Regions from separate parts of the Shewanella oncorhynchi genome, predicted to be linked through region 2. Evidence: riboswitches for the same ligand, from Rfam matches in the RefSeq annotation. Region 2 holds a riboswitch; the other holds the start of a gene.
The links. A riboswitch is a leader RNA that binds a small molecule or an ion and turns the genes downstream of it on or off. The one in region 2 is predicted to bind lysine.
Positions count from the first base shown of each region.

Region 1 (15,186 bases), 2.5 Mb from region 2:
CAGTGATTACCTATGGTGAGAATTATGGCGGCGGCAACATCGGCGAAGGTACCCATAAAACGGGAATGGAGCAACCCGTCTACAAATGGGTTCCGTCGATTGCCACGGCGGGCTTTATGTTTTACACAGGTGATAAATTTCCACAGTGGCAAAATAATCTGTTACTCGCCAGCCTAAAGGAAAAAACACTGGTGCGTTTAGTGCTTGATGGCGACAAGATAATTAAAGAAGAACGGCTGCTGAAAACTGAATTAGGGCAAAGATTACGCTCAGTCGTGCAAGGGCCAGATGGACTGATTTATCTCGTAACCGATGAAGCTAAATCAAAAATTTACCAGTTATCGCCGCAGTAATCTTAATCGCTGCACTTTTATCACAGTGCTTTAACTAACCCATGTTAACCACAGCAATAAACTCAATCGATAGAGAATTTAAGCCTTAAAACGACAAAGAGTGTTCATCTGGAACACTCTTTGTCGTTGGCGTGGCACTTATTAATTCATGCCTTTATTCGTTCACCACACACATGCCCTGCTCGGTTTGTACATAGGGAGCTAAAATAGGCATCATGCCCTTCATCACCTGCAATGGCAGCGCCGAAGTAAAACTAAAATCATCAGATTTACTGCCGGGCACGAAGGCGGTCAAAGTACCGAAGTATTTGTCACCTAGATAAAACACGAAGGTCGCAGTGCGGTTCATCGCCGTAGTCGCCACTTTTTTACCTTGCTGCATCTGAGTCACAATACGGTTATCACCGGTGCCGGTTTTCCCGCCTATGGCTAACATGCCACCTTTTTCATCGGTAAAAATGCCCTTTAAACGACGTGCGGTGCCGTTTTGCACTACGTTCGCCAGCGCTGCTTTTAAGGCTTGTGCTACTTCATGGCGCATTACCCGCTCACCTTGGGTGTTCTGATTCTGCAATCTCACTTCATAGGGCGTATCTGCGGCGAAATGCAGCTGATTGATACGCACTGTGGGCAAACGATAGCCGTCGTTTTGAATAATGCCCATCAGCTCGGCTAAGGCTGCGGGTCGGTCACCCGAGCTACCCAGTGCTGAGCCTAAGGATGGCACCATAGAATCAAAGGGATAACCTAAACGCGCCCAACGTTGATGTATGTCAAGGAAGGCTTCAACTTCAAGCATCACTTGCACTCGTACGTCACGGGCGTTTTTATGCCGCGTCCTAAACAACCAACGGTAAACCTCTTGACGTTGTGCTTCACTCGCCTGCTTAACATCGTTCAAGTTGGCATCAGGATTATGATTAAGGTAATCCAGCACCCACAATTCCAAGGGATGCACCCGTGCGATATAGCCTTGATCTGGCAAATTATATTTATCCGGACCGTACTTGTTATATAAGCTCTTAATACGACCATCGGTATAGCTTACCTGTGGCAGTCTTTGCTTCAAGAAAGCCTTAAATGCCGCCATAGGTTCATCGGGCAGTAAATAGCGATACGCCGCCGTCAACTGCTGCTCCGACTGGGACAAACCGTCAAAAAACATGTCGAAACGCTCATTCGCAGCCACTTTTTTGTACTTGCGATAAAACTTAGTAACGAAGGTATTACCTTCTCTATCAGCAAATACCCGCAGATATTCGTCACGGCGCGGATCTTTATCATTACGCAGCAACTGGGCCATATTGCCCTCGTTTTGCATACTACTGCTGTAATTCACGATATCGCGCATGAGACGCACAAACGGCAAGTTAACCGAATCCTGCAGGGCTTGGTAAAGTGTTGGCGTTTTTAAATCTTCTGTTTTTTTAAAGTTATTAAACACATGCAACCCACCACCGGTAAAAAATTGTTCACTGGTTGAGGCCGAATATTCTCGCTGTAACGCCGCATCTAACATGCGGTCTAAACGTCTGTCGGGATTCAAAATCAAGTAATCAATCGCCCAACGGGTTAAATGATCCCTAGGTTCGATAATGATGGATTCCAATTCAATCCCATGTTTCTTGGAATACTTGTCGTGGATCTCGGCAATGATTTCTAAGTAGGTCGCCATCACCCGCAATTTAGCGGTTGAGCCCAATTCCAACTTGCTGCCCTCGTTAATATCAAAAGGCTGATCAGTACTATCCGTCTGCACTCTAACTCGGTTGGCGGTATCAGTGCGCTCATAAAGCGTAAAGCTATACAGCACGTTTTGCAGTTGGCTTGGGTCGAGTAACCGTTCGCCAAGCAGACCCACTTGCTCCGCGGTAGGCACTTGCGCCAGACTGCGTAAGTAGTGACTGACTTTCTGCTGTAAGTCACTGTGTAAGCTACTATTGACCGTCAAATCAAGCCTGTCTAAATCATACAGCCCCACATTTAACATGCCAGCGGTGCGAATGCGAACTGTGTTCACGCCCTTATCTGCGCCAGATTGGGTATTACGCTGCGGCTTGGCGACCTTAAACTGCAATTTCTGCGCGAGTGCAGCATCACGTAGACCACGATCAATCAAATAATACTGGCCGAGTAAACGGATATGGCTATCGACTAAGTTTTCAAGATCTTCATGACCTTGTAATAGATAGTAGGACGGACGACGTTGGGCGATCATCAAGGCAACCACTTGCCGGAATACTTGTCCGCGCTTGGTGGCATTACCTTTGATCTGCGGCGATGCTAACAGCTTGTTTGCAGTATCGAAATCGGTACCAAACCACGCCCACAATCCATCACCAATACCATGAACTTCACCATGATTTGGCGCCGAAGATAATGGCACGGTATTCAGATAATCTTGAACGATGCGCTTACGAGCAGGTTCAGTGTTTTCACCTTGTTGGTACACGCGCACACTGGCCGAGCCAATTTGCAGTAACTTATCTTTAATGCTCAAGGTTAAACCTTGGGAAGAATGGCGGAATTTCTCAATCTGAGTCGCGAGTGTACTGCCACCTGCGGTAGAGACATTCATACCAACCATTTCAGCAATTTGACTCATACCTGCCACCACAAAGCGTGGCCAGTCGATCACAGGATTGAGTTTCTCTTCCGTCGTCCATAACTCGCGGTTTTCAATAAACAGTAAAGTATTAACGATTTCATTGGGGATCTTATCGTCGTCCTGATAAACCCGTTTAGGATAGGCAAATTCGTATAAATCAGTATTGCGGCAATCGAGCAGCGTCAATCCAGATTGGGCCTTTTCATGGTAAGGCGGAAAAAATCCAAGTTGAGCGTATTCCTGCAACGCTGGCGAAAACGCCACTTGTTGCGTTACCTGAAAATTCCGTTGCAATAACCTATCAATATACTGAGGTAACTTACTGTAGCCATGGCGCTCATCAAAAGGACCATAACTAGGATAAATAACCGCTTGGCTCGGTGAGCTTTCTAATTCATAGGTGAGCGTCTTAGCATATTGATTGATGAATTTTGCTTGATAAAACGAAGTTTTAACCTCAAGTCCAATCAGCAATGCAGCGCAGCAAATCAGAATGAAAAATAAGAACCAGACCCTGCCCTTTGATCTGGCTTTACGCGGCGGCTTAACCTTAGCTTTAGGCTCAGGTTGTGGTGGACGAGGACGATAATTTTCGAACTTCATCTCTGATGTGGAATTAGGCAAAACAGCTCCAAAAAAACACTAAAATATTCATCTTTCATGCAACTCAGCAAATCCGTTGCCACTCAGTAAAGCAAGATATCAAACTCATCTAGCCATTATCCGGCTCTATTAATTAGTCTTAGTACCCATTATGTTCCACACTTTATCAAACCTAACTTCACTGTAAAGAAGGGTGCCTGTGACCCACAACCGCCACTAATCAATACTAATGTTAAGCTGATAGTACATTTTGCCAAATATTAATTTGTTGATATCAAGGTATTTTCAGTGATTAAGGCAACAGACAGTATGACTTAAAAACAAAACGAGCTAATTTAAGTCGCACAAAAAGAATGAGTCGCTCAATAATCACACTATTAACGAAGCCTCATCCCACATATTCATGCGCATCCCAGATAAATTCACGAAAATGTTTGCGACAGACAGACTCATAACTTTCATTACCGCCAATCGCCACTTGCTCACCCTCGCGCATCACCTTACCTTCACCATCAAGACGCACCACCATGTTAGCCTTACGCCCACAATGACAAATAGTCTTCAACTCAACTAATTTATCGGCCCAAGCTAATAAATAATGACTGCCGCTAAAAAGTTCGCCTTGAAAGTCCGTTCTTAGGCCATAGCAGAGTACAGGAATATCAATATTATCGACCACATGCGTCAGCTGCTTAACCTGTTCTTTACTCAAAAACTGACACTCATCCACCAGCACACAACTTAATGGCGTAGCTTGATGCACATCGCTAATCATTTGAGTTAAATCATCTTGGCTACTAAATACCTGTGCTTCGGTTTCAATGCCAATACGTGAGGCCACTTTACCTTTGCCATATCTGTCATCTATGGAGGCTGTCATGACCAAAGTATTCATACCGCGTTCACGGTAGTTATAGGATGACTGTAATAGGGAAGTGGATTTACCCGCGTTCATTGCCGAATAATAAAAATACAATTGAGCCAAGACTTATACCCTTTAAAAACGTTAGCGCTTACGCGTCTGCTACCAGAGCCAAATTGAGCGCTAGTCTAACATTGCGCTTCACATCAGAACACTAGCAGCCGCTAAGCTTTTATCATGAAATTCTGCAATGACACCAACTTATCAATCATTTTAATCCCCAATCGCCTCCTGAAATATTTCGAGTCCACTTCATTTAATACTCTTCCCTGCAAAAAACATAAAAAACGCCCCAATGCCGTTCAATTGTTAATGAAAGCTTAACTGAAACTTAAATGTTGTTTCATAAGGAAAAATTAGTAAAAGTTAAATTTAAAAAGTGCGATCTACCTCCAAAGTAATAGGTATAAATGGGCTTGCGCTCAAAAAATAAACATAGCGTTAACAGTAATATTTCATTCGAGACAAAACGTGCTCAATTAAAAAAAGAAAAGTATTCGATAGCTTGCAAATTGAGACCAACGGTCAAAGCACTAATCTACCCTGCAAACTTTAGTGCTCCACTCCGTCCTTTATTCGCATATTGGATCAAATGGAGATTATGATGAGAATTTTCACCTCTAGAAAACTGGCATATTTAGTTGCCTTAGCACTAACTGGCGCCCTTGTTGGCTGTGGCGATGATGGTAAAGATGGTGTAGATGGAGCACCAGGAACGCCCGGTATCCCTGGAACACCCGGTGAACCTGGAACACCCGGTGAGCCTGGAACACCGCCCCCAGTCACCAGTTCTACTATGACTAACGTCAAAGTGATCAACTATAGCTTTGGCGAAGGCAGTATCACTTACGAATTTGAAATTACAGATGAAAACAATAACCTAATCAACGGACTGTTAAATGCTCAAGCCAAAGTGGCGGCACTAACAGATAAAGGCTTCATCACTAACCGCACCGAAGCTGATAAAAATGGTGTTGCAGATAACGTCCATATTGGCGGTGAAGCAACTCAAGCAACCGTCGGCGCAGAATTGACCGCTTTAGCTGATGGTCATTACCAATTTAAAGTACCAATGAAAGGGGTTAATCCAAGTACTGAAGGTATCGTTTGGTTACGTGTCGGTGGTAATAATGGTATTGCGACCTCTAAACCTCTGGTCGTTAACAAACCTGAAGGCACCCATTCAACCACAACTGATAGTTGTTACTCTTGCCATATCGACTACTCAACAAGCCCTCGTCGTCATGCAAGCTATGTCGCTACTGGCATGGACAGCGAAGTCACCTTCGTGGAAGGCTGTTTAGTGTGTCACGGTTCAGTCAGCCGCGCAGTTGTCAATGCTGAAGGTTTCTCTACGGGTGGCTATGCGACAAACACCCTATCTAAAATTGGTCATATCAATCACCAAGATTTTACTAAAGACTTTTCAGTACAAAACTGTACATCTTGTCACGTTGAAGCACCTAAAAACATCAACGTAGCCGGACCAGGTTGTATTGATTGCCATGACAGTGGTGGCGTACCAGGGGCTATTATCCCAAGTAATGGTGCGGATCTGCGCATTATGCACGAAAGCAAAGCGGGTATAACCGAACGCCAAGCGATTCGCGCTAAGTATAAATTGAGTCTATCAACACCTGTTAAAGTAGATGATATTTCTACCAAGACAGACCACTATGCGCCGACAGGTGCTGCGGCCGCAGTAACCGCCCCAGGCTGGTGTACAACACTGACAGTGAAAGACACCGATGGTAACGTCTTTAGCATTAAAGACAACTTTAACTATTCTAGCCCGCTAGTATATGACGCTAAGAAACCCGTAGTTTATGCGGGCGCTTATTTACATTCCTATGAAAATGGCAGCTTAGTGGGTCGCCCAGGTAACCGTACTAACTACTACTATGGTTACAACACTGACGGCACTAAAAATATCTGTCATTTACTGACGGATATCAGCGCAGTGAATGCTAACTATGTTTATTCTGCCCGCGTGACATTCAGTACCGCTGGTTGGATGGAATATGATGGCAAGCAACGCTACCAAAGTAATGGCAGCCTAAGAGCGACAGGTTATGATGGTTCTATGGGCATATCCTTTACGGCTTACTCAGATGTCGTTAACCCTGTCACCACTCAAAAGGTCTCTGGCTTCGAACGTCGTGAGATAGCGAGTACTAACAGCTGTACTACTTGTCACAACGATGCCACTGCGTTCCACAAAAATGGTGCCTTCGATGAAGGTGGTAAAGCTTGTATCGCCTGCCATGACAACGGCATGGAACGTACTTCAGCAGCCTTAGGCGCAGGTTTTGGTCCTATGGTGCACAGCTGGCACTGGGGTAATGGCGCTAAAGTCGGTGAAGTTAAAGCTGATGGAACTCAAGCGCAAACCGCTAACGGTGCAGGCGCGATTGAAGCCTCTACTAGCTGCGTTGCCTGTCATGAAAAAGCGATTGATTTAAGCAAAGTGCCAAATCAATACATCGCTGAGCCAGGTAGCAAAATGACAAGCCCAGTCACCGCTAACTGTTATGCCTGCCACACTAGCGATTCAGCTAAGGCGCATATGGCAAGCAACGGTGGTGAAATCAGCATACCAAAGGTTGCTGACTGGTTTAAACAACCGACCTCTGAATCCTGTGCAGTATGTCATGACACAGGTAGAAGTTCTGGTATTGATAAATACCACAAGTTTACTCGCTAATTAATCATCTCATCATCGCGTGATTAAGAAGTAAGTAAAAAGCGGTACCTATTTTCCCTGCAAGGAAATAGCCAAAGGAGTCTCGCTAATGCGAGGCTCCTTTTTTACTTAGACATTCCCGATAACAAGCCATTTTCAGCCCTATTTAAGTTACTAACGTTACAGTCCTAAAAAAACAACAATTCAAAGGAAGTCACTCAATTATGCGTAAAAGTTTTATTGCCATCGCCATCGGCGCCACTCTCACCGCCGGATTCATGGCAGGTTGCAGCAGCACAGAAACTAAAGCACCTAACGTTATCTCGGTACAAACCCAAAACCCGCTGTTCCAAGCCAGTAACCTGCAATATCAAGCCCCTGATTTTAGCCTCATCAAGAATGAGCACTTCGCGCCAGCCCTAGAGCAAGGCATGGCTGAGCAGTATCAAGAAATTCTCGCAATAGCCAATAATCCGGCAGCAGCAACCTTCGATAATACGATTGTGGCTATGGAGAAAAGCGGCGCTCTACTCAACCGTGCATCAAGCGTGTTTTATAATTTAGCAGGGTCGAATAGCAATCCAGAACTGCGTAAAATCCAAGGCGAAATGGCGCCCAAAATGGCGGCCCACTCAGATAATATCAACTTAAACCCAGCGCTATTTGCCCGTATCGAAGCCATCTATAACGACCGCACTAACTTAGGGTTAACCCCAGAAGTCGTACGTTTGGTTGAGGTATATCACCAACGCTTTATCATGGCTGGCGCTAAACTTACCGATGAACAAAAAGTTAAAATCCGCGCGTTAAATGAAGAACAATCAACACTAACGAATGAGTTCTCTCAGCGTTTATTACGCTTAACCAAAGAAATCGCCGTTGTGGTGGATTCAAAAAGTGAACTTGCTGGATTAACCGACGGTGAAATAGCTTCAGCCGCGAACGATGCCAAAGCTGCCGGTCACGATGGCAAGTATCTGATTAACATAACCAACACCACTCGCCAACCTGTGTTGGCATCACTGGAAAACCGTGAGCTACGCCAGCGTATTTGGGAAGCCTCAGCGAACCGTGGCTTAACTGGTGAAAACGAAACTGCGTCACTCGTATCTCGTTTAGCGAAACTCAGAGCCGAGCGCGCAACACTATTAGGCTATGAAAACTGGGCAAGTTATCGATTAGCACCGCAAATGGCCAAAACACCCGAAGCGGTTTACAGCATGTTTGGTTCAATGGTGCCTGCGGTAGTTGCTAACACAGAGAAAGAAGCGGCCGACATTCAAGCGATGATCACTAAAACCGGTGGGAAATTTGAACTGGCACCGTGGGACTGGGAGTTTTACGCAGAAAAAGTCCGCCAAGAAAAATACGCTCTCGATGCCAATAGCATTCGCCCATACTTCGAATTTAACCGCGTGCTCGAAGACGGCGTATTCTACACACTCAAAGAACTCTATGGCGTCACCTTAAAACCACGCCCAGATTTACCGGTTTACCATCCCGATGTAAAAGCCTACGAAATGTTTGATGCCGATGGCTCAAGCATGGCCATTTTCTACGCCGACTATTTTGCCCGTGAAGGTAAACGTGGTGGCGCTTGGATGAGTTCGTTCGTCGGTCAATCCTTCCTCGAAGGCACTAAACCTGTGGTCGTCAACGTGATGAACATAAAGAAAGCGCCCGAAGGTCAACCCACATTCGTCAGCTATAACGAAGTCACCACTATGTTCCATGAAATGGGTCACGGCACCCACGGCATGTTCTCTAAAGTGACTTATCCAAGTCTGGCGGGTACCTCGGTTTCACGCGACTTTGTCGAATTTCCATCGACGTTTGAAGAAGATTGGGCCGCCCATCCAAAAGTGTTAGCGAACTACGCGAAACACTATGAAACAGGCAAACCCATTCCCGATGAACTGCTGCAAAAACTGCTGAAATCTGGCAGCTTCAACCAAGGCTTTGACACACTGGAATACATGGCCGCCGCATTAGTAGACATGGAATGGCATTCATTAAGCCCTGATACGCCGCTGCAAGATGTACCAACCTTTGAAGCCAATGCCCTGAAAAAGCACGGCTTAAACATCAGTGCCGTACCTCCGCGTTATAAGTCGACCTATTTTGCCCACGCCTTCCCCGGCGGTTACTCGGCAAGTTATTACGCTTATATGTGGAGTGAGATTTTAGCGGCGGATGCGTTTGCGTATGTACAAACCCAAGGTGGGCTCAATCGTGAAATCGGCATGAAGTACCGCAAAACGATCCGTGAAGTGGGTAATAGCATAGCGCCAATGGACGCCTACAAAAACTTCCGCGGACAAGAACCAACCACGGAAGGCTTACTTAAACGCCGCGGTCTAGATCAAGCACGCTAAGCTAAGAGTTGGTAGCCTTAATGCGATAGGCTAAAGATAAAGACAAACTCAGCCTTAACCAAAAAAATCAGCCAGCATAATGCTGGCTGATTTATTTTGACTTATTTGACGTGAACGTTTGCAGTGAAAGGTTTCAATTAACGTCTAGCTAATTGCGCCTTTAGATTTGATTTTAAGTACGATAATACTAATCACAAATGCCACACTACAAGCCACTAAACCCGCGACAACAGACTCGGTAAATCCAAGTGCCACATAACCCACTAAGCTAATAAACGCCGCAATGAGTGCATAAGGTAGCTGAGTCACCACATGGTCAATGTGGTGGCAACTGGCGCCCGTAGACGACAAGATAGTCGTGTCGGAAATTGGTGAACAGTGATCGCCAAATACAGCCCCTGCCAGCACAGAGGCAAGCATAGGCAACATCATGCCTGTGTGACTTCCCATAGCCATATCAGCAGCAATCGGCAACATGATCCCGAACGTACCCCAGCTAGTACCGGTTGAGAACGCAGTAATACCTGCTAGCACAAACATTAAGGCGGGTAAAAACGCGAACGGAATATTTCCTGTTGCTAAACTCGCCATAAACTTACCGGTTTCGAGTTGACCAATCACACCTGCGATTGTCCAAGCAAATAACAGGATGTAAATCGCCGGCAGCATAGAGCGAGCGCCCTGCACTATACCTTTGACTATCATCAATTTCTCAACGCCTTGCACTAAATTCAATATCAGCGAGACCGCTAGACCAATTAATGCACCAAAGAAAAGTGATGAACTGACATCGGTTTTCTCAAAAGCAGAAATAATATTAAATTTAATCCCTTCCGCCGCGAGTACTTGAGCACCACTGTTAATCATGAAATAGAGGGTTGCAAATACCAACACGGTAATCGGCAGGAACAGACCTAAAATCTTACCGGTTTCGGCTTCAGGTAAATCTGCGTTCGCCCCAGGCGGTAATCCTTTAGACTCATCGTATAAATTACCACGTTGGGCATTGAGCTCATGCTCACGCATTGGCCCAACATCTAATCCCATAAAGACAACAAAAAGTAATAATAACAAGGAGAAGATTGCGTAAAAGTTCATCGGGATCATTTGAATAAAAATACTCAAATGACCCGTATCAGCAAAACCATGGGCAGTTAATATCCCGCCAATGAGTGCGATAATATAAGCGCCCCAGCTCGAAACTGGAGAAATAACGCACACAGGCGCCGCAGTAGAATCTAATAAATAAGCTAACTTAGCGCGGGAAACATAATAACGATCGGTAACAGGTCGAGCGACCGAACCAACAACTAAACTATTGAAATAATCATCAATAAAAACTACGCAACCTAAAAACATGGTCAATAGTTTAGCGTCACGTTTATTACGTATATGTAAACGAGCCCAATCGGCAAAAGCACGCGCGCTGCCACTTACGGTAATTAACGCTGTGATCATTCCCAGTACAATTAAGAAACCGAGAATATATAAGTTCCACGAATTTAGACCTTTATCAGTCCAAAAAAGCCCTTTAACGCCATTAAATACAAACTCACCCGTTGCTAAAGGTGAAAATTGATTGAGCAATAAAGCACCAATTAAAATACCTAACCCCAAAGAAAGCAGTACACGGCGAGTCAAGATCGCCAACACGATAGCCACCGCAGGCGGCAACAAGGAAAGTGCCGAATCGGCATAATTCATAACAGTCATTGATTATTATCTTCGTTAAATACGAATGGAGGGCGACTGAACTGGTGGGAAAAGGCAATAGATACCCAAGGTCACCTGTCCTATCAGTAGCGCTCCATAGTAACTATTCCCAATATCCATATCGGAAAATACTATGGCAGTGCTGCACCTATTAGGTACAACCCCAGCAGTCGATCGTGATAAATCGAACCACTTCGGCACCAAATCCTTTCGCAATCGATCAACGGAATCACCCTACTGATCACTACTAATATTTGGCGCGCCTCTACTTCTAAGAACGCCCTTGCACGGGCGTGAGGCACATAAAAACATAAGCGGCTTAGCAGATGCTACCGCAAAGCCACTTAATGTGACCTAGATCACAGATAAAATCAACTGAGACTTGTAATCAGCTCAGGAACCACCTCAAACAGATCTGCAACGAGTCCATAATCGGCAACTTGAAAAATCGGCGCTTCAGGATCTTTGTTGATTGCAACGATGACTTTAGCGTCTTTCATGCCGGCTAAATGTTGAATCGCGCCAGAAATACCGACGGCAATATACAAGTTTGGCGCAACGATTTTACCGGTTTGACCCACTTGTAAATCGTTAGGCACAAAACCTGCGTCAACTGCAGCGCGTGATGCGCCAACGGCTGCACCGAGCTTGTCAGCAAGTTGTTCTAACATGCCGAAGTTTTCACCACTGCCCATGCCTCGGCCGCCAGATACGATAATGCCAGCATTGCCTAACTCTGGACGGGCAGAAACTGTCAGCGATTGAGAAACAAACTGAGTTCTCGCTTCAAACACTTTATCAAGTGTCGTCACAGCCGCACTGTTACCTTCTGGCGCAGCGTCAAACGCACTGGCACGCACTGTCATCACTTTAATGGCATCATGGCTTTGCACTGTCGCTAAGGCATTACCCGCATACACAGGGCGCACAAAGGTGTCCGCATTGACGACGGTAATAACTTCTGAGATTTGCGCGACATCTAATAATGCCGCCACGCGCGGAAGCGTATCCTTACCTAAACTTGAAGCCGAGGCCAGAATGTGACCATAGTTTGGCGCTAAGTCCACCAGCAATTTGGCAAAATTTTCCGCTAAATGCGCTTCATACACGCTGGCATCGGCAACGAGTACTTGGCTAACGCCTTGTAGTGCCTGCGCCGCTTGGACAACCGCGCCACATTGGTGACCCGCAACCAAGACATGTACTTCATCGCCTATGGCACGGGCGGCGGTAACAATTTTTGCCGTATCGAGTTTCAGTGCTGCATTATCATGTTCAGCTAATACTAAAATGGCCATTTAGATCACCTTCGCTTCATTTTTTAACTTTTCAACTAGCTCAGCTACCGACGCTACCATGATGCCCGCTTTACGTTCAGCTGGCGGAGTGACCTTCACAATCGTTTGGTGACTCTTTAACGTCACGCCTAAGTCTGCCACAGTAAATACTTCTAATGGCTTACGCTTAGCTTTCATTATGTTAGGCAATGAAGCGTAACGGGGTTCGTTCAAACGTAAATCGGCGGTCACAACAGCAGGTAAAGGCAGTTTAAGAGTTTGCATGCCGCCGTCAATTTCACGGGTGACTTGTAATGTATTCGCTTCTAATTTGATTTCTGAAGCAAAGGTCGCCTGTGGCATATCCATTAACGCGGCAAACATTTGGCCAGTTTGGTTATTATCACCATCGATGGATTGCTTACCAAAAATCACCAGCTCTGCTTGTTCTTTGTCTTGTACCGCTTTGAGCAATTTGGCGATAGACACTGGCACGAGCTCTTCTTCAGTATCGATATGAATTGCACGATCTGCGCCTAATGCAAGCGCGGTACGCAGTTGTTCTTGCACGGCTTTATTACCAATACTGACAACAACCACTTCAGTAGCGCTACCCGCTTCTTTTAAACGAACCGCTTCTTCTACTGCGATTTCACAAAAAGGGTTCAACGCCATTTTTAGGTTTGCAGTGTCAACACTTGTATTGTCAGCTTTGACCCTGACCTTCACATTGGCATCAACAACGCGCTTAACGGGCACCAATACTTTCATAGGGTTTCCTTCCTACACTTTCATGTACATGGACAAAACATTGGTTAATACCAATGCAGAATAGAGCAACTTTACGTCCTGTTAACGTTAACGTCAACCAAAGTCAAACGCCTGTTTGTATTTTTTAATCCGCTGCAACGGCCACTTTTTTGGACACTTATTTGATGGAATAAGAAAAGTTCAAAAAATAAATAATATTTAATTTCCTTAAAACGCATAATTTTATTTGATTCGAGCTATATTAGTTTCTATCATTTAGGTGTTGTTCACCATTATCCTGTATTAAAAATAGAGTGGGACGAAAATAGATATGAGCGAATTTTTAGAGATATTAACTCACGGCCGTCGTTTTAAAGCTGCAGTAAAAGAACTTAGCGTTGAAGAGTTACGTGATTTAGCCGACAAATTAGATAAAATTTTAGTAGAACGCGAGTCTATGGCTGAGGAAGAAGAACAAGCCATGGCAGCTCGTAATGCTAAGATTGAAGAAATCCGTCAACAAATGGAAGCCGTTGGTTTATCAATTGATGACTTAGGTGGCGTAGCTGTTAAAGCTGCTGCGAAGAAACGCGCTCCTCGTCCAGCCAAATACCAAATTGAAGTTGACGGTGAAATGGTTCAATGGACTGGCCAAGGCCGTATGCCTACCGTATTTAAGAACGAGATCAACAAAGGTCGTTCTATGGAAGATTTCTTAATCTAATCCAACCAAGTGTGATGGCGCTAATTGCCAACACAAGTTTGCATAAAAGCTCGCATTAGTTGCGAGTTTTTTATATCCATCAATCATTTCAAACTTAAACGACAGCCGTTAATTCCGCACCTCACTCCCACTCAAATTACGTTACAATTCAGCCTTAGTATTTACATCTGCTTTCAGTTACTCTTTGCTCACCCTTACTCGATTGAATAAAATAATGCAGATAAACAATAAGATAATGATAAGCTGCAGCATAATCGCTAGCTTAATATCACAAAGCACATTTGCCCAACTCAATACTGGAACAACATCCAGTAAACTCACTGCATTTACCCATGCTGAATTAATTATTGCCCCGGGAAAGCGTTTAAGCGATGCCACTTTATTAATTGAAAATAATCGAATTAAAGCCATTATTGAGCACAACGACATTCCCGCTGGCGCATTTAGAATCGATTTGAGTGGTTATACAATTTATCCCGGATTTATCGATCCTTTTACCGATTATGGGATTGAATTCGAATATCCCAAACTTAAGCTCACTCGCCCCGTCTATGATATAAAGCGTATCGGTGGTAATGCGGAAAATGGTGCAATTCATTCTGAAAAAGAATGGTTTAATTACGTTTACCCCAATAAAGAACGCGCAAAAGAGTGGATTAATAATGGTTTCACCAGTGTGCAAAGTAGCAAACTCGACGGTATCTTCCGTGGGACGGGTGTCAGCCTTTCATTAGCAGACAAAACGGCTAATGAAGTGATTTATCGCGCCCGCAGTCAACCTTTTATGGCATTTGATAAAGGCTCGTCTGAACAAGATTATCCCTCATCATTAATGGGCAGCATTGCACTTATTAGGCAAACCTTTGCCGATGCAAATTGGTATAACCAAAATAAAAACAAACCTGCCAATGGCGCAATAAACAATCAAGTCGAATTTAATATCGCCTTTGAGCGTTTAGATAATTTAGCCGATAAGCAAATTATCTTTGAAACCAAAAATCTCAACGACCAATTACGTGCAGCCCATTTACTCAAAGAACATAAACTGCCAGCCAACCTGCTTGGTAATGGTCAAGAATACTCACGCATCAATGAGTTAAAGGCGCTGAACTATCCGTTGATCTTGCCTTTAAACTATCCGCAGGCACCCGATGTCGGGACAGATGACGCTGATCGTG
Region 1 covers NZ_CP132914.1:1,688,326-1,703,511, reverse strand. Annotated here, with positions in the region: gene RA178_RS07735 (PQQ-dependent sugar dehydrogenase) at 1-353, shown strand, start outside; gene RA178_RS07730 (transglycosylase domain-containing protein) at 508-3,585, opposite strand; gene RA178_RS07725 (thymidine kinase) at 3,953-4,549, opposite strand; gene RA178_RS07720 (multiheme c-type cytochrome) at 5,091-7,190, shown strand; gene RA178_RS07715 (M3 family metallopeptidase) at 7,394-9,544, shown strand; gene RA178_RS07710 (Na+/H+ antiporter NhaC family protein) at 9,689-11,257, opposite strand; lysine riboswitch at 11,337-11,533, opposite strand; gene RA178_RS07705 (electron transfer flavoprotein subunit alpha/FixB family protein) at 11,629-12,555, opposite strand; gene RA178_RS07700 (electron transfer flavoprotein subunit beta/FixA family protein) at 12,556-13,305, opposite strand; gene RA178_RS07695 (H-NS histone family protein) at 13,616-14,008, shown strand; gene RA178_RS07690 (amidohydrolase family protein) at 14,223-15,186, shown strand, end outside.
Region 1: another riboswitch for lysine. It lies ahead of RA178_RS07710 (Na+/H+ antiporter NhaC family protein); the one in region 2 lies ahead of lysC (lysine-sensitive aspartokinase 3).

Region 2 (15,186 bases):
CTAAATGGCTTTCTACCATAACACCAAAAATAGCAGTATTTCCCGCCGCCACTTGACCAGCTACATCTTCAGCAACCACTAACTGACGTTGATACTCTTTACTACTATTAGCATGGCTAAAGTCGATCATGATGTTGTCGGCAAGCTTTGCTTTTAACAATTGCTGGCTAATCTCAGTGACATGCGGCGCGCTATAATTGGGCTCGCGGCCACCCCGTAAAATAATGTGGCAATCAGGATTGCCCTTAGTCGAAACGATCGCCGAATGGCCCAACTTAGTCACAGATAAAAAATGGTGTGGTGCATTGGCAGCACCTATCGCATCAATAGCAACTTTAATCGTGCCATCAGTACCATTTTTAAAACCGACCGGACAAGAAAGACCCGAGGCTAACTCTCTGTGTACTTGAGATTCTGTCGTACGGGCACCAATGGCTCCCCAGCACATTAAATCAGCCATATATTGTGGGGTGATCATGTCAAGAAACTCACCCGCAGTTGGCATACCGCTGTCGTTCAAATCCACTAATAATTTACGGGCGGTGCGTAAACCATCATTGAGTTTAAAGCTGTTATCCATGTAAGGATCGTTAATCAGCCCCTTCCAACCCACTGTGGTTCTTGGTTTTTCAAAATACACTCGCATCACAATTTCGAGTTGATCTTTATAACGTTCACGCAGTGAGACCAAACGCTGTCCATATTCCAACGCAGCTTTGGGATCGTGGATAGAACAAGGCCCAATCACCACTAATAGACGATCATCAGACTTAGCCAGAATATTATGGATACTATTACGCGCATTAAACACAGTCGCAGAGGCTTTTTCGGAAGCAGGAAATCGTTCAAGAATCGCGATAGGTGGAAGTAACTCTTTTACTTCTTTAATGCGAACATCATCATTTTGGTAATACATAATTTTACTGCTCCAACGCTGGTGTTTTAGGCTATTTCTATCGCTGCGATAAGGGATCTCAACTGCAATACTGAGTTCAATTTATCGAGTCTCAGGCGCCAATGCAACCAAGTTGTCTCCATTTCAAAAAATCAAATATAACTTATTGTTTTAATATATTTAAAAAAAATCAAAATTCAAATATGCCAGCTAACTCACAGCCTTGATGAACAAAATCGAATATGGCGGATAAAAAGGAATAAACATATTTGCTGCAAGTGTATTTAGGCGCCCTATGTTAGCAAGCAAAGATGTTTACCCGTAATAAGCTTAATTGATGGCCAGCTCTCTATAGAAAAGAGCGGGCAAATGCTAATGCTGTAACATGACTTGTAACTTGCTCTGATAGCGTTGACGCTCTGACTCATCTCGGCTCAAAGCCAAGGCTTTATCCATATTCAGTTTGGCACGCTTTTCGTCCCCCAGCGCCCAGTAGGTTTTAGATAAACCGAAGAAGAACTCATGACGATAATCCGCTTTTGCCAACGCCCTTTGATACCAAGCCAAGGCTTCATCGTATTGATGCTCATCATAGGCTTGCTGCCCCATGTCATAGTAATAATAGGGATTACGTATTCGCGCTAATTCAAGCACTTTATTAATTTCGGCCCATTCATCAAGCCGCCCCTGCTCCCCTAAAATCAAGGCTAAGTTATAAAGCGTTGTCAGATTTTTCGCATCAAACTTGAGTGCATAGCGATAAACCTGTTCGGCCCGCTTTTCATCACCTTTATGCCGGTAAATAATGGCGAGCGTGTTGAGTGAAGGAACAAACTGGCCGACTTTTAAACCCACTTTAATCAAGGCATAGGCCCTGTCTAAATCACCGTTCACCAAAGACTCTGCCGCCATATTGTTGTAAAACATGCTGATTAAGGTCTGCCGATCCACTTGGGTTTTACCGTATCCCCGTAGAGCTCGCTCTGGCATAAAGTCCACTAAAACTGCGGTAGATGACACATAAACTGAATGTGCGTTTTCAGGTGGAAGTAAGCGTAAATTCACATGCCCATTGATTAAATAGAAATCACCTTGCTTATCCCATACCGGTTCTATCGCAATATCTTGATACTCAGCACTCACATTCAATATGTCCGCTAACGCAGAAGTCATGACCACTAAAGACATGCAATTACCCGCCCTTTGGGCATAGGTTTCACGGGCAATTTGGGTCAGATTATCTTTATATCGAAAATCAATGTTAGCGCTATTGGTTTGACTCGCATTGATATAACTAGCTAACCATTCATTGGCTAACATGTTGTTATTGTGTGACAAAGTGTATATCCCATAGCGACGTTTTACGTCTGTCACGACCTCGGGTGGCAGATAAAAAATATCCGCAACAGAAGGAATATCGGCCACAGGGGTAAACAGTGAATCGGCAAGTAACGACTCAAGATCCGACGGATTAGGCTCAATGGTCGTCGAGCTACAAGCAAACAATTGACTGAATACAACGCTCAAGATCGTACTCAAGTATACGGCTCGGAATAGTTTCGACATACGTCCTCCCACACCATTAGCTCCTATTTGAGCTTATTACAAATGGCGAAAAAGACGACATAAAATGGTTACAAAAAAATGATAATCGCGATCGATTGAAAATAATCGCAAATAATTTAACGAATTAACTATTGCGAAGGTCGGTCAACTTCTATGTATAACTCACGCTGCTGATAATCATACGGCCGATAGTTATGCTCTCCACAGGTAAAATGTCGATAGGGTTTCATGACCGTAACGCAACCTAAGGGTAAAGCCTGCAGAATTTGGATTTGCTGCTGGCGACGAAGCGACTCCTGCCATTCAAAATCCTTGAGCACTTGATCACGCACGGCAAAGGCATCGACAGGCTCACTTGAGCGATTAACGATCACTTCTCCTGCAAAGGCTGAAACCGATATCCAGCCAGAAATGACGATAAGACTTAGTCGCAAAAATTGACCTATTGTTTTTATATTCAATCTCATAGAACACTCCTTAATTTATGCAAGAAAACAGAATGGCTCAGTAATTAAGCTTATGACCCTGTGCTTAAACTTCAATCACAGTGATTACCCATAAAAAAGCAGAGCCTAGGCTCTGCTTCACTATCCCTCGATCCAAGCTAAGCATCAAGGTGAATCACGCATTAATGTGCAAGTTTAATCAGCCCGCATTTTTGACCGTAACAAACTCAGGATAGGCATCAATACCGCAGTCAGAAGCATCCATACCGTTGTATTCTTCTTCCTCAGTCACACGGATCCCCATGGTTATCTTAATCACATACCAGACAGCAAATGATGAGCAGAACACCCAAGTGAAAATGATCGCTGCGCCCGTCAACTGTCCGGTAATAGTTGCATTGGCATTGGATAATGGCACACACATTAAGCCGAGGAAACCAGCCACACCGTGTACTGAAATCGCACCGACGGGATCGTCGATCTTAATGCGATCTAAGCCCACAATCGAGAACACCACCACGCCGCCCGCCACTAAACCAATCACACCCGCCATTAACAATGAAGGCGAGAGAGGATCTGCCGTAATCGCCACTAATCCAGCCAAAATACCGTTAAGGATCATGGTCAAATCCGCTTTACCCCAAATCATCTTACACACGATAAGAGCTGAGATGGCACCAAAAGCCGCTGCAGTATTGGTATTCACAAACACTTTCGCCACTGAGCTTGCATTCGCCGCATCCGACACCATTAATTGCGATCCGCCGTTAAAGCCAAACCAGCCCATCCACAGAATAAACATACCTAAGGTTGCCATTGGCAAGTTAGAGCCTGGAATAGGATTCACTTGGCCATTAGGCCCGTATTTACCCTTACGCGCACCGAGCAATATTACGCCAGCAATCGCCGCGGTCGCCCCCGTCATATGCACAATACCGCTACCAGCAAAGTCTACAAAGCCCAGTTTAGCGATAAAACCTTGGCCCCAAGTCCAATAACCTTCTACTGGATAGATAACCGCTGTCATCACCACAGAGAAGAACAAGAAAGCCCACAACTTCATCCGTTCCGCCACAGCACCAGAGACAATTGACATCGCCGTTGCCACAAATACAACTTGGAAGAAGAAGTCAGATTCTAATGCATGGCTCGCATCTGCTGATTGCGAACCAATTAAGGTGCCAATTGACGGTAACCAGCCACCTTCAGTGTTATCCACATACATGATGTTGTAGCCAACCAACAGATACATCACACAGGCAATCGCGTACAGCACAACGTTCTTAGTTAAAATTTCAGTGGTATTTTTAGAGCGAACTAAACCCGCTTCTAACATAGCGAATCCCGCCGCCATCCACATGACTAAAGCGCCAGAAATCAAAAAGTAAAAGGTATCGAGTGCAAAGCGTAGTTCAGTGACTGTGCCGCCTAATTTCGTTAATTCTTCCATTGTCAGCCCCTTATAGCGCTTCAGTATCAAGTTCACCCGTACGGATACGGATAGCATGTTCTAAATCAACGACGAAGATCTTACCGTCACCAATTTTCCCCGTATGGGCCGCAGTGGTAATGGCCTCAATCAACATGTCGAGATTTTCAGCCTTAGTGGCAATTTCTAGTTTTACTTTTGGCAAAAAATCCACCTGATACTCGGCGCCGCGATACAACTCTGTATGCCCTTTCTGACGGCCAAAACCTTTCACTTCGGTCACCGTCATGCCCTCAATACCAATTCCGGCGATAGCTTCACGGACATCATCCAACTTAAACGGCTTGATGATAGCGCTGACTAGTTTCATCCTGACCTCCAAAAAAACGCGATTGTTATTAACTTGTATCAAAGGTAATTCAATCATTAGGCCAACAATTTAATCTATTGATTATTATTGGTTTAAATTGTTTAACACTATTTTTTAAGGTTAAAAACGCACCATAATCGAGCACTAACTGGTGCGATGCACTCTTTTAGTGAGCAGTTTAAGTGCGGCAGCTATTCGACCTTAGGCCTATTGGTAACAAGGTTAAATTAGGGTCTACTGGGGGAAGCGTAAATCGAGATGAAATCTGAGCATCACAACACAAGCTCTTAGACAAAAGCGAAGATCATCACTAAGACAATCATCAAGCGCAGAAGGAAGGCCCGATGTTAAAACCAGAAGAATGTGTTCTCGTTATCGTCGATGTGCAAGGAAAACTTGCACAAATCATGGATAACAGTGACAAGCTGCATCAACAACTACAGACCTTAATCCAAGGCGCACAATTATTTGAAATTCCCATACTGTGGTTAGAACAGCTACCCGATAAACTCGGAGCAACTAGCCCTGAGCTGCAAACCTTACTTGCGAAAACCAGCTCACCCATTGCCAAGCAGCATTTTAGCGGCTGGCACTGTGACGCGTTTGCAAAGGCATTAACTAAGACGAATCGCAAACACGTCATACTCGCGGGTATTGAAACCCATGTGTGTGTTTACCAAACCTGTTGTGACCTTATCGAGCAGCAATATTCGGTGCATTTAGTCGCCGATTGCGTATCGTCACGCAGTGCTGAGAATAAACAACTCGGGATCCAAATGATGACGGCCAGGGGCGCCCTATTAACTAACGTAGAATCGTTATTATTTGAATTACAACATCAAGCCCAAGGCGAGCGGTTTAGGGCGTTATTAAAACTGATCAAATAGCGATTTAGCCCGTGGTATTTCTTCAGCCAGCATGACCAACGCCTGACATTACTCGATATTTTTTCCATAAAAAAGCCCCCGCTGAGTCAGCGAGGGCTTTTGTTTGCATGAGGGGTTAGCTCATATCGAAAACTCAACCGCGATTGATTAAAACCTACTTATAAGTGGCTTCGCGTTTTTTCGCTTCTTCATCCCACTTAGGTAATATGTCTTTCTTAAATGCTTCTTTCTCAGCATTCATCTTTTTCATGTCCATACCTAAGGCCGCTTGTGCTTTAGCTTTAGTAGAGATATCAGGAATCGCAACAGGATCTGTGATGCCTTTTTTACCGAGTAATTGCGCTAACTTCACACGAGCATCAGCAGCTTTACTTACCGAAGTTCCCAGAATACGCAATGCTTCATCAGGTGCGTGAGCTGCAACACCATGGGAAGCAATCGCTAAATCCCAACGCCATTGTGAGTGGCGAATATCTGTCAGTATGGGTTTCATTTCTTCTTCAGTTGCGCCAGCTTTCCACGCAGCCTCTGCTTCAAAGTGTGCTTTGACTAATTGCTCTTCCGCTTTCAACTTCATTTCTTTGACTTTGGCTTTACGCTCATTAGTCACGCCAACCAAAAACTCTTTAGTCTGGCTATGGCAAGTTGCACAGGTTTCTTCAAAACGGTCGAATGGATTGCCCACTTTATGATCGGTAAACTTCTTACCTTCAGCACTGGTCACTTTTGGCATGTGACAGTCAACGCAACTCACATTATTCATGCCGTGAATACCCATTTTCCACGTTTCATACTCTGGATGCTGGGCTTTTAACATTGGTGTCTTAGAAAGGGCGTGTGTCCAATCAGAAAATTGGATTGAGTCATAGTAGACTTCCATTTTTTCAACTGTTGTACCCATATCCCAAGGGAATTTAACAAAATTCTTTTTGTCGTCAGTTTTCTCAAAATAATACTCAACGTGGCACTGAGCACATACCATTGATTCTTTATCTTGTTTAGACGCTTTGCTAAAAGGTGTACCTATAGCTTCAAAAGCACGGTCTGCATAAGGGCGTGAAATACGTAACTTTGGAGAGCTTTTTTCATGGCAATCACCACAACCAATGGTATTTGTCACTTCAGGGCCACCCTTTGACCACTTACCTTTGAAGTAACCATCTTCGCCTTGCTCTTCAATCAAGCGAGGTACGTCAGGGCTCTTACAGCTCCAACATGCCATCGGCATAGGACCATCTTCCGCATTAGCGGGTGCACCTGTACGTAGCGTGTTGCGCACGTCAGTTACCGCATACATGTGGCCGCGTGGTGCATTATAATCTTTAGCAAAACCATAACCCGCCCATAAGATCACCATATTAGGATCTTGTGCAAGAGCATCCACTAGTTCTTCACTTTTAGCGGTATCATGCCAGCTACTGTATTGATTCTTAAATTTATCTTTATAAACTTCGTTGCGAGGCTCTGTTTTATCACTCGCCATTGCGCCCGCTGCCATGAAGCTGGCGGCAACCAGTGCACTCAGTGCAAAGGACTTACCTGTCATCTTCTTCATCATCTCATCTCCGTGTTGCATTATTGTTGTAAATCACGACATCTCCATGGTCAAACTTAGTGATTTAACCCTGCTAAAAATATACCTCTTAGGGGGTATCTAGGTTGAAGTTTGCGCTAGATCAAAATGTAAAGGTGTTGTTGTTCACATTTCTATACTTTTGTTAATGTATTACATTATTTTCTAATGTAAAAACCACTGCAAAGTGCCATAACAGCGGCCATCAAAATGAACAGCGGATTAATGAAACGAGGTAGTCTAACCTCAAAAATCTTAGGATTAATGTTAGTACTTATTCTGCTCTCTAGTAGTTTATCGACTTTTGCTATCATCAATTTGTCCTACAGCTTAGGCGACGCCAAGGCGATTAATGCCTCAGGGTCGCTGAGGATGCAAAGCTATCGGTTAATGTTTTACGCCAACTCAGGCAGTGATGCTGCGCAGGATAAAATTACCGAATTCGAAAATACGCTCTATTCCGGCACGTTAAAGCCCTCGGAAAGTTGGTTTAGTCCGCCAGAAATTGCCGCTCAATATCAGCTTGTCATCGATAAATGGCTGGTGATGAAACACTACATAGAACAAGAAAACTCCCGCGATTATGTCGCCTCACTGAAGGACTTTGTTGATACCATTGATTTACTGGTGCTTGAGATGGAGCACTACGCCGCCTTTAAACTCAGGCTCCTTGCCGCCAGCCAAATATTAGGCTTAGGCGTCATGCTCATTATCGCTTTTGTGGCCGTGCGTTTTACAAAGAAGAAAGTGGTGATCCCGCTGCAAAAACTGATGGAATCGGCCAACACGATTTCTAAGGGTAATTTTGAAATAGAAATGCCCGAGACCGAATATATTGAACTTACAGCGCTGACCCATGCCCTACAAAAAACGGCGAAGGAACTCGCGACGCTTTATGGCAACTTAGAATCGCAGGTAGCAGAAAAAACCTTAGCGCTGACAAGGGCCAACAACGAGCTGGCATTCTTATATGATAACCTACTGACATTAAACGCAAATAAACTCGATTACAAGGCTCTCAAGGCGGCGCTGAATCAGTTAAAAGGCTATGAATCACTCGACTACCTAAGACTCATCATTCAATACCCAGAGCAAGAGTTAGAAGTGATTGAGGCCGATGGCGGTTGGCCAGATATGACTCAAGAGAGCACCCGTTTCCCACTGCAATTTGAGCAGGCTAATTTAGGCTATTTAGAGTTAATTGCCGACCAAACACCCAATATCGCCTTGTTTAACAATTTCGCAATTATGTTGACGCGCTCAATCGTGATCCACAATGCCACAGAGCAAAGACAGCAACTGGCGCTAATGGAGGAACGTGGCGTGATTGCCCGGGAGCTGCACGACTCTTTGGGTCAAGTGCTCTCTTTCCTGAAAATCCAAATTAGCTTATTACGCAAAAACTTAGATTGCAGTTGCCGCAGCCCGATCGTTGAGGCGCAGTTAACCGAAATCAACGAAGGTGTAAGCACTGCCTACGTGCAGCTCAGGGAGTTACTATCCACCTTTAGGCTCACAATTAAAGAGCCCGATCTAAAAAGTGCTTTAGAGGCTATGCTTGAGCAACTCAGGACAAAGACGAATATAAAGATAACCTTAGACTATAAACTTGCGCCACAATGGCTAGAGGCAAAGCAGCACATCCACATACTGCAGATCACGCGAGAAGCGACGTTAAACGCCATCAAACACGCCGAGGCCAGCCTCATTAACATCCATTGCTATAAGGATGACGAGGGTATGGTCAATATTGATGTTTGTGATAACGGCATAGGTATTGGACATTTAAAAGAACGAGATCAACATTTTGGCATAGGTATAATGCATGAACGAGCCAGTAAGCTTTCAGGTAAAGTCGTGTTCAGCGACAATGATTTAAAGAGATTTAAACCTGCTATGGCAACCACGACTGAGCAAGGATGCAATGCACAAGACGACGCACTCAAACCTAACAGCCCACTAAACCTTGTGCAGCACAGCAAAGGGTCAAGTGGCACTAGAGTGACGCTTATTTTCCCATCTCAACAGGAGCCTTCAAATGGGTAAACCTTATTCCGTACTGGTAGTCGATGACCATCCCCTCTTGCGCAAAGGCATCTGCCAGCTCATCGCTTCAGATCCTGACTTCAGCCTATTTGGCGAAGCCGGTAGTGGTTTAGACGCATTAACCGCAGTGGTCACCGATGAACCCGACATCATATTGCTCGATCTGAATATGAAAGGCATGACAGGCCTAGATACCCTCAACGCCATGCGCCAAGAAGGTGTTACCTCACGCATAGTAATTCTCACCGTTTCAGATGCAAAACAGGATGTTATCCGTTTACTTCGCGCTGGAGCAGACGGCTATTTGCTCAAAGATACTGAGCCAGATTTGCTGCTCGAAAAACTCAAAAATGCCATGCTTGGCCACAGGGTGATCAGCGATGAAGTAGAGGAATACCTTTACGAACTTAAAGATGCGACCGATGAACAAGAATGGATTTCAAGCCTAACCCCAAGGGAGCTGCAAATTCTACAGCAACTGGCGGAAGGCTTAAGTAATCGCATGATTTCAGAGCATTTACACATTAGTGAAGGCACAGTTAAAGTACACGTGAAAAACCTACTGCGTAAAGCCAATGCTAAATCGAGAACCGAAATGGCGGTGCGCTACCTTAATAATTAAAGATACGAAAATGAGCTTGGTATAGCGCAAACAATAAAGGCAATCCCATGATTGCCTTTATGTTTTTATCAAATAGAGATTAAATAAATGATTACAAACCTTTCTCGATAAATGTCTGCCAACTCAATAGTGCCTGCTCAAAATCCTCTAGGCCACAATAAGCTTCTGACTCAGCATCATAGAGTGACATAGCCTCTTCCAATTCATATTCTTGCTCAAAGCCTAAGGTATTGGCAAAGACTCGCGCCTGTTCACGCTCTAACTCTAAGGTAAAATCATTACCAACAAGACGCCATGAACCTCGTTTATCGGCTTGAATTTCTTTTATCACACCCAACACTTGCTGAATTTTAGCTAACTCAGTCCCTAATTCTTCTGTAAACCATTGCCCAAGCACTTCATGATCCATGCTAAAGCTAGCCAAAAAAGTGCCAGTTAAACTGTTACGCCGAAATTCGTATTCCATTTTATTGTCTCTTTGATCTAAGCCTACTAATGCTAATTTTAACCTATCCTTGGCTAAGTTGCTTGCATCCGTCAGCACATCAAATTTATGTCAATTTACGTTTGTCTCATGTCGTTAAGCATAAGTACTGACTTCATTTTCATGGCAAAATCAGTTAGTTTGTTTGGATGATTTTGAAAGTTAAATGGAATGCGATATGCACGAAGGATTTATCTACAGTTTAGTGCTAAGCGGCGCCCAAGCGGGTTCCACCTTGAGCCTAGAACAGATCGAAAAATGGGATCCTCAGGATGGCCTACTCTGGTTACACCTTCGCTATCGCAATAAAAAGGCACGCCACTGGATACTCAATAGCGGTCTGCCTAAGGTCGAAAGTGATGCCCTACTCGCCCAAGACACTCGTCCCCGCGCTGTGATTACAGGTGAAGGCATATTACTCGCATTACGCGGCGTTAACCTCAACCCCAATTCTGCTCCAGAAGACATGGTGGCAGTGCGTATCTATGCCGATAAACAGCGGATCATTTCCACCTGCGATCGCGAGTTACAGTCGGTCAAAGATGTCGCCGAGCTAATCCTTGAGGGCAATGGGCCTACAACTACGGGGGACTTTATCGTCGCAATCTGCGAGCGACTGACCAATCGTAAAGTCGAGTTTATTGATAAATTGGAAGAACAGCTCTCTGATTTAGAAGAGCTAGTCGTCTCAGGCAATGTGAAAGATTTACGTACCGATATCGCCGAACTGCGCCGTCAAACTGTAGCCATTCGCCGCTATTTAGCCCCACAGCGCGAAGCATTCTCGAAAATGATTTCCGAGCAATTCAGCCTATTTAAAGATACTGAGCGACTCAAGCTAAGGGAAACAAACGATAAACTTATCCGCACCATTGAAGATCTCGATGCCCTGCGCGATAGAGCCAATGTGACTCAAGAAGAATTACTCAGTCAGCAGTCGGAGCAACTCAACAAACGCTTATACTTCTTATCCTTAGTGTCAGCAATCTTCTTACCGTTGGGCTTTTTAACAGGCTTACTTGGGGTCAATATTGGCGGGATACCGGGCGCGGACAACACTTGGGCCTTCGCCACCTTCTGCGGCATATTAATCTCACTCGTCGCCCTGCAAATGGCGCTGTTTTATCGATTTAAGTGGTTATAGCCACCTTAACACAACAAAGCCAATCAATTAGGATTGGCGTTGTTTTCGTTCATTCTTATAAGCTGAATGTTATGAGCTAATGCTTATGCTCTAAGCGGGCGATTATGTCGTTGGCAACTCAAACACATTGGTCATCACTTTATAAAGCTCTGTTCCTTGGTGCACAGACGCCGAAGCAAAGTGCAAAATCGGCACGCAGTCCTGCGGCAAACTGACCGTTTTTAGCTCATCCGCCGTACCGTATAAATCCATTCGCAGCAAATTCACTAAGGGCTGCCCCGCGGCCAATGGCTCACCCACAGGTGCAAGGTATTCCACTAAGCCAGAACTTGGCGCGTGATATTTTTTATAGTCTTTTAGATAACAACCAAAGCGCGGCATTTTAGCGGGTGCAACGGTTTCAGCTATTACGCCTCTGTGGCTTAAATATGCCAAAATCCCTTGTGCATCAACCCGTGCATCCTCAAGACAGACGCGCTCTTGGCTCGCCAATTCTAAGGTTAACGCCGACACAGCAACGGCTAGATCGCGCCCCTGTGCTTTTGCAAAATCACTCAATTGCCACCAAGGACAAAACGCCGCCTCATCCATGGCGCCACCAAAGGCATTGGGGATAATGAGCGTATAAGGGATCGACAAAAACTGCGCAGCAGCTAAGTCATATTCAGGACAATACAAGTGCTTACAAGACTTAGGACCGGTGTGCAGATCGAGCACTATATCCGCGCCATGGGCCATAATCTGCAGATTAACCGCGAGCCTATGGCCAGTAGTAATGCCCCATTCATGACGCAATTTTTGCTGACAGGCTTCAACCAAAGTACTGCGATAGGCTTGGAGCAGCTCGCTATCACTCAGCTTGGCATGTTCGCCATACCAAGTCGTTAAATCGATTGCATGATTCAAATACTCACGATTCCAATTCGCGCCCGTAATAGGATCAAATCGGCCAAGGGTAAACTCACCACTTTTTTGGTTGATCCCGAGCGGATTGGCCAATGGTACTAAGGTGATTTCGCCGCGGATGTCACAGTGTTCAAGCTGCTTCATCAACTGATAAATCACCGCATTACCTTGCACTTCAGCGCCGTGGACATTGGCCTGAATATACACTTTGGGGCCAGTCGCCTTCTCGTCGCTCGGCTTAAAATGGTAGATAGGCAAAGTAAGTGCTTGCCCTGCGGCAAGCTCCCCGATTTGCAAAGACGATGTTGTCGGCAACATATTAAGCGCCTTCGAACAGATTTTGATGCAGCGATTTAACTACTTGCGCCGCTTCCGATTCTGCTACTAACACACACAGATTATGTGGGCTGGCACCTTGGCAAATCATCCGCACATTGTGTGGCTCTAACACTTCAAATACACGGCGACAGATACCCGGTGTCGTCGCGATGCGATTACCGATAATCGCCACTAAGGCCAATCCATCTTCGACGCGCACCCGGCAATGCTGTGATAATTCTTGCAGCAATGCCTCACTCAACAGACCTTGACCACTCGAATCTGAACCAGTTTTATCGAGGGTTAGAGACACATTCACTTCTGATGTGGTAATCAAATCCACACTGATCTTATGTCGCGCTAATGTCGCAAAGGTTTCCGCTAAAAAGCCCTGAGCATGCAACATTTGCAAGCTGTGAAGATTTAATAGGGTTTGATCGCGGCGCAAAGCCACAGCGCGGAATACGGGCGCATCTTCCACTTGATGACGGATCCAAGTTCCGCCCTTTTCAGGCTCTTTACTTGAACCCACAAACACTTGAATTTGCTGACGAACGGCAGGAAGAATAGTCGCTGGATGCAATACCTTGGCACCAAAGGTCGCCATCTCGGCAGCCTCATTGAAACTGATCTCGGCAATCGGAAAGGCATTGGGTGCAAGGCGAGGATCGGTTGTATAAATCCCAGCGACATCGGTCCAAATCTCGACCGCTGAGGCGCGTAGCGCTTCGGCTAACAACGCAGCAGAATAATCACTACCGCCGCGACCTAACGTGGTCGTTTGACCGGCTTCATCGGCACCGATAAAGCCTTGCGTGACAATCACTTGTTCCGCTAACAGTGGCTGTAGATAATCACGAGCTAGAGTCGCAATCTGCTCGACCTGAGGTTCGGCGCGGCCAAAGTGGCTGTCAGTACGTAACACTCGGCGCACATCGAAGGCACTTGAGTTAACACCTTTCTCGCGGATCACCGCCGAAAACAACGCCGAAGAACATTGCTCACCGAGGGACAACAACTCATCCATAGTCGCTTTGCTGCGTTGTGATGCGAGCGCTTCACTCAATACCGACATGCGACTCAATAATTTATCTAATGCGGCGGCCACATCGTTAGGACGACCGAGCTTATCTAAAATCGCATATTGAATTTGGGCAATTTGTTTTAATCGCTGTAATCGGCCATCGTCGTTGATCGATTCTTGGGTCAATTCCACTAGTAGATTTGTCACGCCGCTCGAAGCGCTGACCACAACTAAACGACAATGAGGATTAGCTAACACTATGTCGGCACAGCGATTCATAGCGTTATAGTCGGCGACTGAGGTGCCACCAAATTTTGCAACAACGAGGGACATTAGCGCACCTCCGTGAAACACGTAGGGCAACAAATAAACACAAATTGAATAAGATATTGATTAACTAACATGATCACACTCCGAACTGACTTCGTTCGAAGAGCCTGGTGCTCAATGATAACGCACCCCAAAAGAAGGGAAACAGCAATCGTCACCAGAAGCTCTCCACCAATTACAGGTGACAATCGTCAGGATTCAGCCTGAGCGACCGACATAAACATGCAGCAACCATATCTATGCCTCGGCGTTAATCTCCCTCATCAGTCATCGCTGGAGTTTGTGCTCCTCTGACCGACTATCTAGTTAACGCTCCTCTTCTGTTCCTTTCCTAGGAAAGGGACGAAAAAAGTAGCAATAAACCCCTAATGAAGTCAATGCTAATTTCATAACAAATGAACAATTTAAATAAAATCTTTTGAAAACAACTAAATGTTCAAATCGGGTAGCTCGTATACCAGCTGCACATAATCTCTAAATTTGCCTAAACACACTTCATCATGTCCATCCAAGGTGCAAGGCACTAAACTCACATCCCCTTGTTCGACAACATAAATCGCATATTGATTAAATTTCTTACCCAATTGCAATGCCATCGTTCTATCGATAAACACGGCCCAACTTTTTTCCATGTGGGATAAATCCGGTGCAGCGCCCACTAAAGCACGATAAGGGCTACCGAGTAATTCAATTTCACGGAGAAGTTGGCGATCGAGTAAACGGTTTTGGCTAGGAGAGAGAAGCTTTGAAGCGGGATTATGAGCGGTAATAACAGCAAAGGAAAAATCACAGGATAATGCTTGAGTCAGCAAAAACAACGGCGCTTGGTAACATTGCCACAAATTTTGAGTCGTATTGTCCATTGGTAGTCTAGTCGAAAAATGAACCCAAGCTAGTGTAGCAGAGTGATTGTAAAATCCAAAGAGGCGTGAACTGGCTCACAGGAATAAGAAATACATTAGTTATACTAATCAATAGCTAAAGTAAATATCATGGTAAAAACCCCGGCTCACCTAAAATTTGTTAACATTTCATTTGTTAACAAATGACTAAAACGAGTACAATGTACGTACTGGTGAGTTGAAACAGATTGAGCAAGATGCTTATCGTTCAATACAGTTTGTTACATATATCGCTTAAAGTAAC
Region 2 covers NZ_CP132914.1:4,205,215-4,220,400, forward strand. Annotated here, with positions in the region: gene aroG (3-deoxy-7-phosphoheptulonate synthase AroG) at 1-916, opposite strand, end outside; gene RA178_RS18700 (tetratricopeptide repeat protein) at 1,268-2,461, opposite strand; gene RA178_RS18705 (hypothetical protein) at 2,590-2,928, opposite strand; gene RA178_RS18710 (ammonium transporter AmtB) at 3,107-4,357, opposite strand; gene RA178_RS18715 (P-II family nitrogen regulator) at 4,368-4,706, opposite strand; gene RA178_RS18720 (hydrolase) at 5,051-5,593, shown strand; gene nrfA (ammonia-forming nitrite reductase cytochrome c552 subunit) at 5,748-7,151, opposite strand; gene narQ (nitrate/nitrite two-component system sensor histidine kinase NarQ) at 7,377-9,212, shown strand; gene RA178_RS18735 (response regulator) at 9,205-9,834, shown strand; gene RA178_RS18740 (YacL family protein) at 9,926-10,300, opposite strand; gene RA178_RS18745 (zinc transporter ZntB) at 10,497-11,462, shown strand; gene RA178_RS18750 (succinylglutamate desuccinylase/aspartoacylase family protein) at 11,565-12,686, opposite strand; gene lysC (lysine-sensitive aspartokinase 3) at 12,688-14,043, opposite strand; lysine riboswitch at 14,194-14,368, opposite strand; gene RA178_RS18760 (DUF3293 domain-containing protein) at 14,469-14,903, opposite strand.